Chlorobaculum tepidum TLS: one gene and its partner. The protein of the gene in region 2 interacts with the protein of the main gene of each other region in a pairwise test. Links are inferred from orthologs where the notes say so. Each region holds a gene or a part of one and is shown on either strand. Other genes may lie near its edges.

The links. The genes of interacting proteins can lie anywhere in the genome.
Region 1: the proteins of dnaX (region 2) and dnaE interact in binary tests that used the Escherichia coli proteins (3 or more experiments, as listed by UniProt). The link is inferred for Chlorobaculum tepidum TLS from one-to-one orthologs.

The regions. Positions count from the first base shown.
Region 1 is NC_002932.3:802,137-809,832, reverse strand. The notes cover bases 3,573-7,696. They hold dnaE (DNA polymerase III subunit alpha), read right to left. Parts: upstream 7,322-7,696; coding sequence 3,773-7,321; downstream 3,573-3,772. Other genes in these bases: AYT24_RS03920 (glycosyltransferase family 4 protein), read right to left, coding at 7,466-7,696; trxA (thioredoxin), read right to left, coding at 3,573-3,673. Outside these bases: AYT24_RS03945 (YeiH family protein), read right to left, coding at 237-1,358; AYT24_RS03940 (rhodanese-like domain-containing protein), read right to left, coding at 1,532-2,005; trxB (thioredoxin-disulfide reductase), read right to left, coding at 2,321-3,256; more of trxA, read right to left, coding at 3,344-3,572. UniProt on the Escherichia coli protein: DNA polymerase III is a complex, multichain enzyme responsible for most of the replicative synthesis in bacteria. This DNA polymerase also exhibits 3' to 5' exonuclease activity. The alpha chain is the DNA polymerase catalytic subunit.
Region 2 is NC_002932.3:1,245,598-1,253,462, forward strand. The notes cover bases 1-2,999. They hold dnaX (DNA polymerase III subunit gamma/tau), read right to left. Parts: upstream 2,432-2,999; coding sequence 569-2,431; downstream 1-568. Other genes in these bases: aspS (aspartate--tRNA ligase), read right to left, coding at 1-424; AYT24_RS06005 (YihY family inner membrane protein), read right to left, coding at 2,428-2,999. Also shown: more of AYT24_RS06005, read right to left, coding at 3,000-3,696; AYT24_RS06010 (Fur family transcriptional regulator), read left to right, coding at 3,993-4,358; AYT24_RS06015 (rubrerythrin family protein), read right to left, coding at 4,598-5,098; AYT24_RS06020 (ferritin-like domain-containing protein), read right to left, coding at 5,137-5,631; moaCB (bifunctional molybdenum cofactor biosynthesis protein MoaC/MoaB), read left to right, coding at 5,930-6,868; glp (molybdopterin molybdotransferase MoeA), read left to right, coding at 6,919-7,865. UniProt on the Escherichia coli protein: Part of the beta sliding clamp loading complex, which hydrolyzes ATP to load the beta clamp onto primed DNA to form the DNA replication pre-initiation complex.

The DNA.
Region 1 (7,696 bases), 440 kb from region 2 along the record:
GGGGTGTATTGCGGCTCTCAGGTGAAAGCCTTGTCCATTCAAAGGCCCAGTGAACGCAATAGGAATTTGGCAAAAAAAATAATTGATCAAGGTAAAACAAATAAACCCGTTCAGGTCAAAGCAAAAACCATACGCAACGCATATGTCAAGCAAGAAAAACGTACCAAAAAGCATGCATTCTTTTTCTGCCGACCCATAGCCTTTTGACCAAGTAACTGGCACACCGCCGGGCACGGTTATGACATCCAGACCACCGAGCCGAGCACAAGCACAGCGAGAAACACCGTCTCCGCGATCATGATCGAAACCGGCTTCCAGCCAACCTCGAACAGCGATTTCAGCGACGTTTTCATGCCGAGTGCACCAATGGCTGTAACCAGGCACCAGCGGGAGACATCGTTGATGAACTGAGTGGCCGGTTTAGGCACAACGCCGAGGCTGTTGATTCCGACAAACAGCACGAAGAAAATGATGAATGGCGGCAGGAGCGTGCGCCTGGGCGCATTTCCGTCTTTCTGGTTTCTCTTATGAAAAATGAGTGAAAGAATAAATACGACCGGCACCAGCATGGACACCCTGAGCAGCTTGATAACGGTCGCCGTGTCACCGGTCTGCTCCGATACGGAATAACCGGCACCGACCACCTGCGCTACGTCATGAATCGTACCACCGAGAAAAATACCCGCGGCCTGATGGTCGAGCCCGAACCATTGAGCGACGACCGGATAGGCGATCATAGCCAGCGTGCTCAGCGCGGTGATGCTGATGACCGTGAAAATGGTATTGCGCTCGCTGTACTCGTCCTGGGGTAAAACGGCGGCAATAGCCAGCGCTGCGGAAGCGCCGCAGATGCCAACGCTGCCGCCGGTCAGTACGCCGAAACGTTTCCCGCGCCCCATCATTTTGGAGAGCGCCAGACCGAACAAAATAGTGAGCAGTACCGAGAAAAAGACCATCACAACCGGCTTAACGCCAAGCGACTGGATCTGACCGAGGGTGATGCGCATACCGAGCAGCGCAACGCCAATGCGAAGCACTGTGGTGGAAGCGAACTGGATGCCGACCAGCGCCCGGCTCTCATCTTCGGAGAGAAAACGAAACGCCATGCCAATGAGCAGCGCGAAGAGCATCGTCGGCGCGCCGTAGTGATCAGAGAGAAAGGTAGCCGCGGCCGCAACGGTTATCGATGCCAGAACACCGGGAAAGTATCTGTCAAACCTGATTTTTGCCGCTTGAACCTGGCCGTGGAATCCAAATTTTTCAGCCTCGTGAATCTGCTCCTCGGTTGGAATTTCCGTATCGACATGTTTCAACGATTTATCAATGACCTCGTCATGGTCGTGCGTCTTGTTCCCCATCAGGCTCCTCCTTTAATGTCAATGTGTGTTACTGATTCCCGGAATGCTGAGCCCAGGTGCTCTTCGATGAAAACAATCGTGAGATTGCGGAATAAAAATAAAAAAAGAACGCTCGAAGGCAAGAAGAAAAATCACTATATGATCACACAGTAACATAAGCTCACCGAGACCTTTCAGGAAGCTCTCTTGGGGCGCATCTGATCGGCTCGAAGCTTGGCAGTAAAGTATTGATCCGCAAAATCAGGATCGACCACCTCGCCCGCCTTGTTCACCAGCGGCTCCTCGTAGTCGTTCCAGCCGCGCAGTCCCGATTTGAGCGAAACGACGTTTTCATAACCCAGTACTTGCAGTGAATGCGAGGCAAGAATGCTGCGATGGCCCGACCGGCAAACCACCACTATTTCGCGCTGCCGTGCATTGACCAGTTCAGGCTCCGTCTCTTCGAAGTCCCATTCGCAGGCCGACTCGAGTATGCCGCGCGGCACGTTGAGAGAACCGGCAATGTGCATGGCATCAAATTCGTTCGGCTCACGAACATCGAGAATGAGCAGGCCGGGATTCTCTTTCAAACGATCCACAAGGTCCCACGGCAGGATTTCCCTGACATCCAGCAGACAATGCCGAACCAGTTCTATAAAACGAACCATAGCTGATAAGCTGTTATTGTTAATACGCTCAAAACACAAAAAAAGAAAAGCTCTCCCTTGCCTGACAAACGAAAATCCCTTTAAGACAAACAGAAAGACTCTGCTATGACGCAGAATATCATCACTTACTCACTCTGCCGACGGACAGGAGTAAATATACTACTCAACGCACCGGCAGGCATACAACCCAGGACAAGCTAATTGCGATAAAACCCTTTACGTTGGGAGGCTGAACCGAGACCGCTTCAGGCAAAGCAAAAGCAAGGCAAAACCGGGAGCTTCAAAACCCCGGTTTTGCCGGACAAGGGATAACGGTCAACGTATCGATTCGAGGAACCGTTCGGCTTCGATGGCGGCCATGCAGCCGGTGCCGACGGCAGTAACAGCCTGGCGGTATGTGAAGTCCTGCACGTCGCCGCAGGCGAAAACGCCTTTGACACTGGTCTCTGTGGAGTGATCTTTGGTGAGAATGTAGCCGTAATCGTCCATGTCGAGCTGGCCTTTGAAAAGTTTGGCGTTCGGCTCATGGCCGATCGCTATGAAAACGCCATCACAGGCATGTTCGGTCAGCTCGCCGGTCTTGACGTTTTTGAGCCTGATGCCGGTCACCTTCATATCGTCACCGAGAATCTCATCGACCACCTGGTTGAGCATCGTGGTGATCTTCTCGTTCTTGCTCGCCCGCAGGCTCATGATCTTGGAAGCGCGGAACTCCTCGCGGCGATGCACCAGCACAACCTCCGAAGCGAACTTGGTGAGGTAAAGCGCCTCCTCCATCGCCGTATCGCCACCGCCAACCACGAACACGCGGCAGTTGCGAAAAAAGAATCCGTCGCAGGTTGCACACGCCGATACGCCGCGCCCGCGGTACTTCTCCTCCGATTCGATGCCAAGCCATTTGGCGTTCGCCCCGGTGGCAATAATGAGCGTTCTGGCGAGAATCTCCTGGCCATTGTCGAGCATCAGAGAGAAGGGACTGCGCGACACATCGACTTCAGTGATGCTGCCAAACTGGAACTCGACGCCAAAACGTGCTGCCTGTTCACGCATTCTGCCCATCAGCTCCGGGCCGGGAATGCCTTCGGGAAAACCGGGAAAGTTCTCGATATCGGTGGTAATCATGAGCTGCCCGCCGGGCTGGGGCCCCTCGATGACCAGCGGCTTGAGATTGGCCCGTCCGGTGTAAATGGCAGAAGTATATCCGGCAGGGCCGGTTCCGATGATGACGACGTCCCTGATATCTTTGTCCATCGTTTGTCTCCGGGAGGTAGGGTTGGGATTATAACAAAACTATCCCGGCTTGAACCGGGATAGCAAAGAATAGAAACGGATGGAAGATCAGCCGATATGCTCGTCGAGCTTCTTGGCGATCATGTTCTTAGGCAGAGCGCCAACCATCTGGTCAACAACCTTGCCACCCTTGATGATCAGCATGGTGGGAATGCTGCGGATGCCGTACTGGCCGGCGGTGTTCGGGTTCTCATCGACGTTGAGTTTGGCGATGATGGCTTTGCCTTCGTAATCACCGGCAAGTTCCTCGATGACCGGGCCGAGCATCATGCACGGACCACACCATGCAGCCCAGAAATCGACCAGCGCAACTTTATCGGAATTAAGAATTTCTGCCTGAAAATTCTGGTCAGTCGCCTCGAAATATTTTCCACTCATAAGTTCTCAAATAAAGGGTTAACAATTGATAAGAGACATACCATTACTCTGTGCAAATATAATTGAATAAAATGCAACTTGGCAACAAATGCCTGAAATTTATCCCGTAATTCTAACATTATCCGGCCCGAGAATCTCTTCGAGCTGGTCGAGCACCTCGTCATCGGCCTCGATTGGCGTGTTGCGGGCAAAGAGCTTCAGGGTTTCGTTGCACGATCCGATGGTGGCACGCACCTCGAAATCGACCGGCGTGCCACCTTTGTGCTTCTCGAAAATTTCGCGCACCTGTTGCAGCTTGCCGAGCTGACTGGCGTCGTCGGCATCGATACGCAGCACCACCTTTTTGACCAGTGCGGAGCGCACCTTCTTGAGCGGCGCGACCTCGCGCACCAGCAGCTTAAGGCCGCCGTCCTTCACCTCGGCTTCAACGCTGAGCATCACCACCTCGTCTGTTTTGAGCATATGGTGATACTGCTCGTAAACGCTGGCGAAAACCGTGAAGTCCGCCTTGCCGGTGAAATCTTCAAGCACGCCGAAGAGCATCTGCTTGCCTTTGCGATCCTGATAGGGCTTGACCGAAACGATCACGCCAATCGCCTTGTAGAGCTTTGACGGCGTCACGTCGCGCTTGTCGAGCGTGAGGCTGGCGAAGGCCTCCCAGTCGCGCCGGAAGCGGTCGAGCGGATGGTGGCTCAGGTAGAAGCCGACCAGCCGCTTCTCGTACTGAAGCTTCTCGCTCTCCGGCATCGGCTCGGCGTTGTCGAGGTCGGGATAGTGTACGCCCGCCTGCCCGTCGCTGAAGTCATCGTTGAAAAAGCCTCCCTGGCCAAGCGTCACCGCCTTGTTCTGAATCTGCCCGAACTTGATCGCCTTGTCAACGTTGGCAAGCAACTTACCCCTGTTGGGATCGATCTCGTCGAGCGCTCCGGCCTGAATAAGGCATTCGAGCGCCTTGCGGTTCATGGCGCGAAGATCAACCGAGGCGGTTAGATCGAAAAGGTTGAGGAAGGGTTTGCCATCGCGCCGCAGTCTCGCAGCCACCACCGCTCTCGCTCCCCCTCCCACCTGCTTGATAGCGCTAAGGCCGACGCGGATGCAAGGCCGCCCCTTGTGCTCTTCAACCGAGAAGAGCGCGTCGCTTTTGTTGATCGACGGCGGAAGCATAAAGATGCCAAACCCCTTGGCCTCGTCGGTAAGATGCTTCATGCGCTCAGTGTCGCCGATCTCGCTGTTCAGAATCGCCGTGATGAACTCGATGGTGTAGTGCGCCTTGAGATAGGCCGTCCAGTAGGCCAGTACGCCGTAAGCCGCCGAGTGGCTCTTATTGAAACCGTAGCCCGCGAACTCGGCCATCAGGTCGAAGATGCGCGTGGCGAGCGCCTTGTTGACATCGATGCTCGCCGCGCCCTCGACAAACTCCTCCTTGAACTTCTGCATCAGCTTCGGATCCTTCTTACCCATCGCCTTGCGTAGGTTATCCGCCTTACCAAGCGAGAAGCGCCCCATCACCTGCGAAATCTGCATCACCTGCTCCTGATAGACGATGACGCCGTAAGTCTCCTTGAGAATCTCCTCGAGCATCGGGTGCATGTAGTCGATCTCCTCGCGACCGTGCTTGCGGTCAATGAACAGATCGACCGCGTTGCGGTGCTCGTCGATCACGGCGTTGAGCGCGCCCGGACGGTAGAGGGCGCTCATGGCGATGATGTCGCCGATGGTGGTTGGCTGAAGGCGCATCATGTAGCTCTGCATCCCGGAGGACTCGAACTGGAAGATGCCGGCCATCTTGCCCTCCTGAAAGATGCGGAAGGTCTTGCGGTCATCCATCGGCACCTTTTCGAGATCGATGTCGATGCCGTGGCGCTTCTTGATGAGCCGCAGGGTTTCATCGATCACGGCGAGGGTTTCGAGGCCGAGGTAGTCGATCTTGAGCAGGCCCGCCTGCTCGATGCAGTTCTTGTCGAACTGGGTGACGACCTGCTTCTCGTCGCTGCTTTCGGCCTTCGTGCCGTCGATGTCGTTCTGATCGAACTCGTCGGCGTACTTGCGCTCCTCGGTTTCAATCTTGTTGGAAACGTAGAGCGGCACCTGTTCTTCGAGCGCGCCATCGGTGATGACCACCGCACCCGCGTGCATCGAGACGTTACGCGCCCGCCCCTCCATCGCCCGCGCGTACTGCACGAGCTGCTGGTACTGCGGATCGGTATCGACGAGCCGCTTCAGCTCCTTGACCTCACGGAAGGCGTCTTCGAGCGACGTGCCCGGCCTCGACGGCACCAGCTTGGCGAGCTGGTCGACCGCCTTGAGCGGCACGTCGAGCACGCGCCCTGCATCGCGGATGGCCGCCTTTGCGCCAAGCGTACCGATGGCGACAACCTTCGCCACGCTCTCTGCACCATACTTCTGCACAGTGTAATCGAGAACCTTCTGCTTGCCGACCGGCGTAAAATCGATATCGATATCGGGCATTGAAATACGCTCCGGATTGAGGAAGCGCTCAAACAGCAGCTTGTACTTCAACGGATCGATCCGGGTGATGCCAGTCAGGTAGGCGATGATGCTGCCCGCCGCCGAGCCGCGTCCGGGGCCGACCGAGTAGCCCATTTTTCGCGACGCGGCGATGAGATCGCTGACGATCAGGAAGTAGGCGCTGTAACCCATCTTCTCGATGACGCCAAGTTCCAGTTCGATGCGCGCCTTCACCTCCTCCGGAATTGTGCCATCCGCTGCGCCGTACTTCTCCTTTGCCCCTTCCCAGGTCAGGTGGCGCAGATACTCCTTCTCGCTGTCGAAACCTTCGGGAAGCGGGAATTTCGGCAAATGCGGATCCTTGTTGATGAAGGTGTAGGAGCAGGCCTCGGCAATCTTCACCGTGTTGTCGAGTTCGCCATGAGCGTTGTCGAAGAGCAAGCTCATCTCCGCAGCCGACTTGAAGTAGTTCTCGTGGCCTGGGAGGCATTGAAGATTCTGGCTGTTGAGCCGCTGCTTGGTGCGGTTGGCGATCATGGCGCGGTAGCAGCCCGAGTCACGCCGGTCGAGGTAGTGCACGTTGTTGGTCGCCACGAGCGGAATGCCGAGCTGTTCCGAGAGGCGGATGGTGCCCGGCACGAGCTGCTCCTCGTACGGCGCACCATGCTTCTGGAGTTCGAGGTAGAAGTGCTCGCCATAAAGATCGCGATAATAGTTCGCGAAATTCGCAGCTTCGGTTTCATTGCCGGAGAGCAGCGCGCGACCAATCAGGCCGGAGTGCGCCGCCGAGAGGCAGACCAGCCCGTCGCGGCACTCTTCGAGCACGGAGCGATCCACGTGCGGTAACCCGTTGGAAAAGCCGTCCCGCGCTGCCCGTGACAGGATGACGCACATGTTGCGGTAACCGATGTCGTCGCGAATGAGCAGGATGAGCGTAGCCGGTTTGCCGCTGTCACGCGAGCCGGTGCCAGCCAGATAAATCTCCGCCCCCATGATCAGCTTCACCTCAGCCTTCTTCGCCTGACCGAACAGCTCCGGCATGTTAAACATCGCACCGTAATCGGTCACGGCAACCGCCGTCATACCCTGCTTTTTACAGGCCGCGAAAAGATCGCCCGGAAAGATCGGGCTGCTCTGCATCGAATAGTGGGTGTGGGTGTGAAGATGAACGAACTCCAAGGCGCTTCTCAAGTCAGGTTGCAATCGCCGGACGGCGCGGAAATCATCCTCCGTCCCGGCACGTCATCCATCATAATAACTTTTCGAGCCGTTCCTGCAAGATCAAAATTGAGCTTCGAGAGGTAGCTCCTGACCATTGTTTGGCTATGGCAGCGAAGAGAGTGAATCAGTGGCCGATGAAGCAGCAATGACTTTTCGGTACAGGGTTTCATAATTGTCAACCATGTGACGGAGGGTAAAGCGCTGCTCGAATTCACGCCTGCACGCAATTCGTGAAATCGTGCCAATATTGTGGATCGCCCTGATGAAATCGAGCTGGCTATCACAAATAAAACCGGTGACGCCGTGAGTAATCACCTCAGGGCTGGAGCCGCA
Region 2 (7,865 bases):
AGCGGTATTTCAGACGCAGCTCCTCAGAGGTCGGCATGTCGTCGGCCACCGGGAAGGGCAGCGGATCAGCGTTGCTTTCGATCTGGATTGAGCTGACGACCACCTCGATAGCGCCCGATGCGAGCCTCGGGTTAACGGTTTCGTCGGAACGAAGCACCACCTTGCCCTCGGCGGAGATCACCGATTCGGAGTGCAGCGTTTCAGCAAGCTTGAACTGGCTTTCGTTTTCAGGCAGCACCACGAGCTGGCAGATGCCGGTATGGTCGCGAAGATCGATGAAGATCAGGCCGCCGTGGTCGCGGATGCGATGCACCCATCCAGCGATCCTGACCAACTCGCCTTCCGACTTGCGGTTCAACCGGCCACAATAGTGCGTTCTGAATCTGTTCTGCAAACCATCCGCCGTTGTTGGCTCTTTACTCATATAAATCGTGTATAACCCGTTTTGAAAGCCCCTGGGGACTCGTAGTGAAAAAATGTCATAATCCCGATCACTGCCGGAACAAGAATTCTATAAAAACGACCCTGAATATCAGGAATTTTGCGCGAATTCTAAAACCCTTTACGCTCAGTAAACCAGCTCACCGCCGAACTCGCTGATCAGATAACGCACGACCTCGTTCGTTTCCGACAGCTCTTTGAACATGGTGAAGATGCTCTTCTCACGGGTGCAGGCGTCGCGCTCGGCGTCGTAGCGTATGGCGAGTTTCAATGGCAGCCTGTAAAAATCGGCCATCTCGGTTTCGAGTAGGGCTGAGTCGTGCTGAAGCTCTTCGAACGAAAACTTCCGGCAGCACCCGAGCTCCACTACGCCCGAAGGGCTGCACGACATCAGCTCGGATGAGTGAAGATGCGATACCAGCACCTGCAATCCTTTGGCCGAGAGGTGTTCGAGGAAGCGCCCCCACTCCATGCGCAACTGTTCGAGCACCGCGACCGGCGCGCCACTGTCCGTCCCGGCAACGTTCTCCTCAACGCGCAACCGGTTTCTTGCCGGTAGATGCTGGTCAGCGTTGCTGCCAAATTTGGAGAAGGCCTGTTTCCAGGAGCCGAGGTCGATGGAAGCCGCCAGTTTCGATTCGGCTGGACGCGAAGAGGCACTCCCCTTCGTCGGAAGAGGAGGCGGCTCCGGCACCGGAGGCAAGCCGGACGGGGCCGTACCAGATTCCGGGGAAGATGCCGTTTTCGAGCGCCGGGTGGACCGTTCCGGCTTGAACGGTGCAGCAGATGCGGGCGCGGACGGTGGAGCTACAGGCTCAAGCTTTTTTTTTTCGTCCGCCGAAGCGGTTGGTGATGGCCAGACTCCCCTACCCAGTTCAATCAGCTTGAGCAGCGCCAGCTCAAAGCGGAACTGATGCTCGGCATAGAACTTCAGCTCACGCTGGGTCTGCATGAGAAAGTCGGTCATCGCCATGATCGCCGCTGGCGTCAGCCGCAGCGCGTCTCGCTGGTAGCGTTCTTTCACCGGTTCCGGACGCTCGATCAGCTTGCTCGACCGTAAATTGTGGATGATGAGAAAGTTCCGGAAATGCTCGATCAGCTTTTCCAGAAAATCCTGCTCGTCGTAACCGTTTCGGTTGACCATGCCCGCCACTTCGAGCATCGCAGCGGCATCGGCGTTGGCGATGGCATCGGTCACCATGAAAAAGTGTTCGTCGTCGATGTAGCTCAACAGCTCAGAGACCTTGTCGTAGCGGATGGCGCGCTCCCCCTCACTGTCGATAGCAAAGGCGATCACCTGGTCAAGAATGCTCTGGGCATCACGCATCGAACCCTGCGCCTTGCGCGCAATGAGCTGGAGCGCGTCAGCATCAGCGGTGATACCCTCGGCGTCGCAGATCTGCCGGAGCTGGCCCTGAATGCGATCAAGCGGAATGCGCTTGAAGTTGAAGCGCTGGCAGCGCGAGGCGATGGTGGCCGGAATTTTGTGAAGCTCGGTGGTTGCAAAGATAAAGATCGCGTGCGGCGGCGGCTCTTCTAGCGTCTTGAGAAACGCGTTGAATGCCGCCGTCGAGAGCATGTGCACCTCATCGATGATGTAGACTCGATAGCGTCCTTTCTGCGGGCCGTAACGCACGTTCTCGCGAAGCAGACGGATATCGTCAACACTGTTGTTTGAGGCGGCGTCAAACTCGGAGATGTTCAGGCTCGCCCCGGCATCGAAATCGCGGCAGCTCTCGCACACGCCACACGGCTCGGTCACCTCCTTGAGATACTGCGGATCGTCGATCATGCGCTGGCAGTTGACCGCCTTGGCAAACACACGAGCCGCCGTGGTCTTGCCCACGCCCCGAAGTCCCGAAAAGATGTAACCGTGGCCGACTCGTCCCATCCGTAGTGAGTTCTGGATCGTGCCGGTAATATGCTCCTGCGCGGTAATGTCGGCAAACCGTGAAGGCCTGTACTTTCGCGCTATAACCTGATAACTCATGAATCCTTTTCCGTTGAATCGTTCACCAGCGTAATCAGCGGCGTCTGCATCGCGCTCCTGAGCGCTTCGCGGACCTCTGCCCGGAGCGGCTCGAATTCGCGACTCGCCGGTCCTTCATCCACGCACCCGTCTCCATTGAAAAGCTCCCTCGGAAGCTTGGTGTAGAGGTCGTACAAGGTAACGGCGTGAAGATCTGCACTGATGGCAAGTCCACCATCGGCGGTCTTGTGCAGAATCCCGTTCTGCTTCAGAAAATCGACGACATGGCCCAATTTACTACGGTCGCCACTATTTTCCGATGCCAGAAGTTTTTTACCGGTCATAAAACTCCCGGATAGCTGTGCGCGCCACACTGAACGCAAGACGGCGACCACCTCTGGCACTCCCTGCAAGGGATCGAACTCCCGTGCGGGGCACACCGCAGGCCTGAAGTAGCCGAGTGAAAAGACAAACTCCGCGCCAGTCAGCACCACCACCCATTCGAGGTATATCCAGAAAAAGAGCATCGGAACGACCGAAAGCGCGCCGTAAATATGCTCAAAGGTGGCGAAACTCGAAACGTAAAAGGTGAACCATCTTTTGGCAAGCTCGAAAAGCACAGCAGCAAGCACGCCACCGGCAAGTGCATGAGTGAAGCGAACCTTGCGGTTTGGAACCAGCATGTACAGCAGAAAAAAGGCAATGACGGAGTTTAACACCGGCACATACGAGAGCACTCGCGCTTTCATTTCAAGCAGCGCCCCCTCTGCAAACACCGAATACCACACGTACGAGCTGGCCAGGACGCTGGTGCCAATGAAAACTGGACCGAGCGTCAGCACCGTCCAGTAAAGCGTGAAACCCTGCAACCTCCGGCGCGGGGTTTGCACCTCCCAAATATCGTTGAGCGTCTGATCGATGGTCGAAATCAGAAACAGAACGATGACGATGAGAAAAAGACCTCCGACGGTGGAAAGCGAAGAGGTTTTATCGATGAACTCCCAGAGATAGCCTTTCAGGATCGATCCCTGGGCGGGAGCGAAATTCTGGAACAGAAAGTCGCCAATGTACTGTTTGAGCGAAGCGAAAACCGGAAAAACCTTCAGGATCGACAGCGTCACCGCCATGAGTGGTACAAGCGAAAGCAGAGTCTGAAACGCAAGTGAACCAGCGCTCATGAGGACACGGTCGTGAACGAAGTGCCTCCACATGAACGAAAAAAAAGCGGATGACGACCACACCATACCGTGCAGGCGACCGCGTTCCTCTTTGCTGTTTTCTTTCATTGCCACCATAGAATCGCGTCCGGTTTCAAGCAATGCTACCATCCAGCGCCTTGACGGATAATAGCTGAGGGGCCGTTAGAGCAAGGTAGAGAACGCGGCATACAAAACAAAAACAGCCCATTGCACAATCCCGTTACACTTGTTTTCCCATGTATTTTTTATAAATTTTTCGCAGAAATCAATAATTGTTAATATCTGACTATATCAACAGGCAGACCTCTTGCATTCGGAAGTTATTGTCACCGTGCCGTGACGAAAAAAAGCCAATGGAGCAATCGGGTATAAAGGAAAAACGCATGAACCGGTTCATCGAACGCTGCCGGAAAGCCGGCCTGAAAGTGACGCCACAGCGCCATGCCATCTACAAACTGCTCATGGACTGCGCTGATCACCCTTCGACGGACTGGGTGTACCGGAAGATTACCGATACCTGGCCAACGATTTCCTTTGACACGGTGAACAGGACGCTGCTTCCCTTTTCCGAGATCGGCGTAATCGACATGGCCGAATCCTGTTCGCTCTCCACCAGGAGATTCGATTCCCAGGCCAACAATCACCATCATCTCCACGGTATCAGATGCGGCCAGATCACCGATTTCTGCGACGCGACTCTTGACGATGTACCACTCCCCCCCCCCATATCGGAAAACACGTTACCGTAACCGGCAAGCGCATGGTTATCAGCGGAATCTGCTCAAACTGCGCGGGAAAAAAAGCGGCATCGTAAGCGCATCTCCCCACCTCCGTTCAGGCTCTTCGTTTATAAAGCTTTTTCCTCAAAATCATAATTGAAATCGATTTATTTTTTCTACAACATCCGTTTATGATTCCGATCCGGACAAAAAATGCCCCCCGGCTTCACGACGGAGAGCATTGACATTTTTCGATGTGAGTCGAACGATCAGGCGATCTGGATGTAGGCTGACGCCTTGACGTTACAGATCGGGCAGTGCTCCGGCGGAGCGCCAAGCTCGATGTGACCGCAAACCGGGCAGAGCCAGATTTCAGTTTCAGCCAGGTCCTGTCCAGCCTTGACCGCTTCGAGCGCCTTGCGATAGAGCGCGGCGTGAACCTTCTCGGCTTCCACGGCGAAACCGAACATGCGCTTGGCCTTGTGACCTTCGGCCACGGCCTGCTCGAACATCGGCGGATACATTTCGTTGTGCTCGTAGGTCTCGCCACCGATGGCCGTTTCGAGGTTTTCAGCGGTCGAGCCGATAGCGTCGTCCGCGGCAAGGTGGCCCTGCGCGTGGATGCGCTCGGCCTGCGCGGTGGTTCTGAACAGCTTGGCCACGTTCTTGAAGCCCTCTTTTTCAGCCTTCTCGGCAAAGGTGGTGTATTTCATGAAGGCCTGGCTTTCACCGGCAAAGGCGTTCTTCAGATTTTCGTGTGTCGTCGGCATAAGTGAATAATTATGAGTTATGAATGGTGAATTGAAAATCATTTCCGCAGGAAGACTCCGAGGTCTTCGAGGAGCGCCTGAAGATCCTCTTCGTGGGTCACCTCGTCCTGAAGAATCTGCACGGCGAGGTTGTAGGTGACCGGATCTTTCATGCCGATCTCCTGGATGATGCTGTTGTAGGTAGTGATGGCACACTGCTCGCCGGAGATGTTCTGTTCGAGGATCATCTTAACGAACTTGTCGTCGGGCGCCTCGTAGCCGCAGTTGGTCCACTCGAACCACTGCTTCGGGCTGGTGAGCGGCGTGCCGCCAAGCTGAATAATGCGCATACTCACCATGTCGGCATGACGCAGTTCGTCCGCGGCGTGCTGCACCAGCTCGGCAATCACGGCGTCCTTCATTGGCCCCTCCACGATCTTGGCGCCGATCCAGTACTGGTAGTAGGCAAGCCACTCGTCGGCAAAGGCCTTGTTCAGCAGTTCAAGTACGCGATCGATGGAATCGCCTACGATTTCACGTCCTTTGGTTCCCATAGCGATATTGATTTTGATTGAAAGTATTGCTTCGGTTAGTATCCCTCTCCCCACGCCTCGAAGCGACAGGAATTGTGACTACTCATAATACTCCGTTTTTTTTGAATGAGTTCCACGCATTTGCCCGGAAACCACAAAAACGCCGAAGCCGCAGAAAATCGCAAAACGCTTAAAGATTGTTTTTATATTTGGGGCAAAAAGAACAGAATAGAGGACCGGCCTCGACGCTGCATTGTCAATCCCGGAGCCTGAACGCACAACTGGTATGGTTTTCCGGTCGAACGAAATCTTGCTAATCATGGAATTCACCCACCTCGATGAAAACGGCATGGTTCGCATGGCGGACGTTTCCGGCAAACCGCCAACACGGCGTAAAGCTTGCGCTTCGGGACGCATCGTTATGCTGCCGGAAACCATCGCGCTGCTCCGCCGAAAGGAACTCCCGAAGGGCAACGTACTCGCCGCAGCCAAGATCGCTGGCATCCAGGCGGCCAAACAGACCTCGACACTCATCCCTCTCTGTCACCAGCTTAACCTTTCGTGGATCGACATCGAATTCGAGATCGGCGACGACTCGATCGGTATTGCAGCAACCGTCATCACGCGCGAATCGACCGGCGTCGAGATGGAGGCACTCGCCGCCGTCTCTGTAGCGGCGCTGACCATTTACGACATGTGCAAGGCGGTGGACAAGACGATGGAGATTTCCGCCATCCGACTCGACCACAAAACCGGCGGCAAGTCGTCGGCAGCAGAGTATCACCCGCGCACGGCTATTCTCGTCATGTCGGACTCCATCGCAGCAGGCACGGCGACCGACCATTCCGGTGCGATTTTGCGCGAAGGTCTTCAAAAAGCTGGATGCGCGGTCGAGGCACTAACCATCACTCCCGACGAACCGGTCGAGATCGCCGCGACGGTCGAGGCCTGGATCGGCGAGGGCATCGAGTTCATCGTTACCTCCGGCGGCACCGGCCTCGGCCCGCGCGACCTCGCCATCGACACGCTTGCCCCGAAGTTCACCCGACGACTGCCCGGCGTGGAGCAGGAGCTGCTTCGGTGGGGGCAAACGAAAACGCGAACTGCGATGCTTTCGCGCCTCGCCGCCGGCGTAATCGGCAACACGGTGGTCGTCTGCCTGCCGGGTAGTACGAGCGCGGCCAAAGACGCACTCGAAGTGCTCGTTCCCGCCATCTTCCACGCATTCCCGATGCTCAAAGGGGATGGCCACGCATGATGACCGTCGTTCACGAAGCTCACGAAAGTAAACAAAAACAGGCCAAAACAATGACGACCGTTCACGAAGCTCACGAAATTATCGCCACGACGACACCCCTGATCGAGGCAACCGTCTCCGTTCCGCTGCTCCAGCTCCAGGGCCGGGTGCTTGCCGAAGATGTCCGTGCCGGATTCGCGATGCCGCGCTTCACCAACGCCGCAATGGACGGCTTCGCCGTGCGATTCGGCGAGATTGCCGATGCGTCGGACGGCGCTCCCGTGACGCTGCCGGTCTCGCAGGAGCTGGCCGCCGGAGCACTCAACGTTGCGCCACTCGAAACCGGAACCTGCTGCCGCATCATGACCGGCGCGCCCATTCCCGAAGGCGCTGACACCGTCGTCCCCTTCGAAGAGACCAGCGGCTTCGGCAGCGACGCAGTGGAGTTCTACAAAGCCCCGAAAAAGGGCGCGAACATTCGCCACGCGGGCGAGGAAATGCAGCCTGGCGCGCTGCTCGCTGCCGCCGGCACCCGCATCACGCCAGCGGAGATCGGCCTGTTCGCCACTTTCGGCATCGCCGTGGCGCTCGTGCGGCGGCAGCCGCGCGTCTCGATCATCACGGTTGGCGACGAACTGCGGATGCCAGGCGAACAGATCGAACCGCTGGCCATTTACAACAGCAATTTGGCGCTGCTCGCCTCGTGCGTCGAGGGTGCCGGAGCTAAAGTCGTCGGGATGCGCCAGTTGCGAGACAACCGGCAAGCGATCCGCGAGGCGCTTGCTTTGGCCATCGCAGAGTCGGACGTCGTCATCACCACAGGCGGCATCTCGACGGGCGAGTTCGATTTCATGTACGACGCGCTCAACGAGCTGGGCGTAGAGCAGAAGTTCTGGAAGGTGGCGCAGAAACCGGGCAAGCCAGTTTACTTTGGCACGACCGGATCGGGCAAGATCGTTTTTTCGTTGCCCGGCAACCCGGTCTCGGCGCTCGTCTGCTTCCTCGAATACGGCCTCTC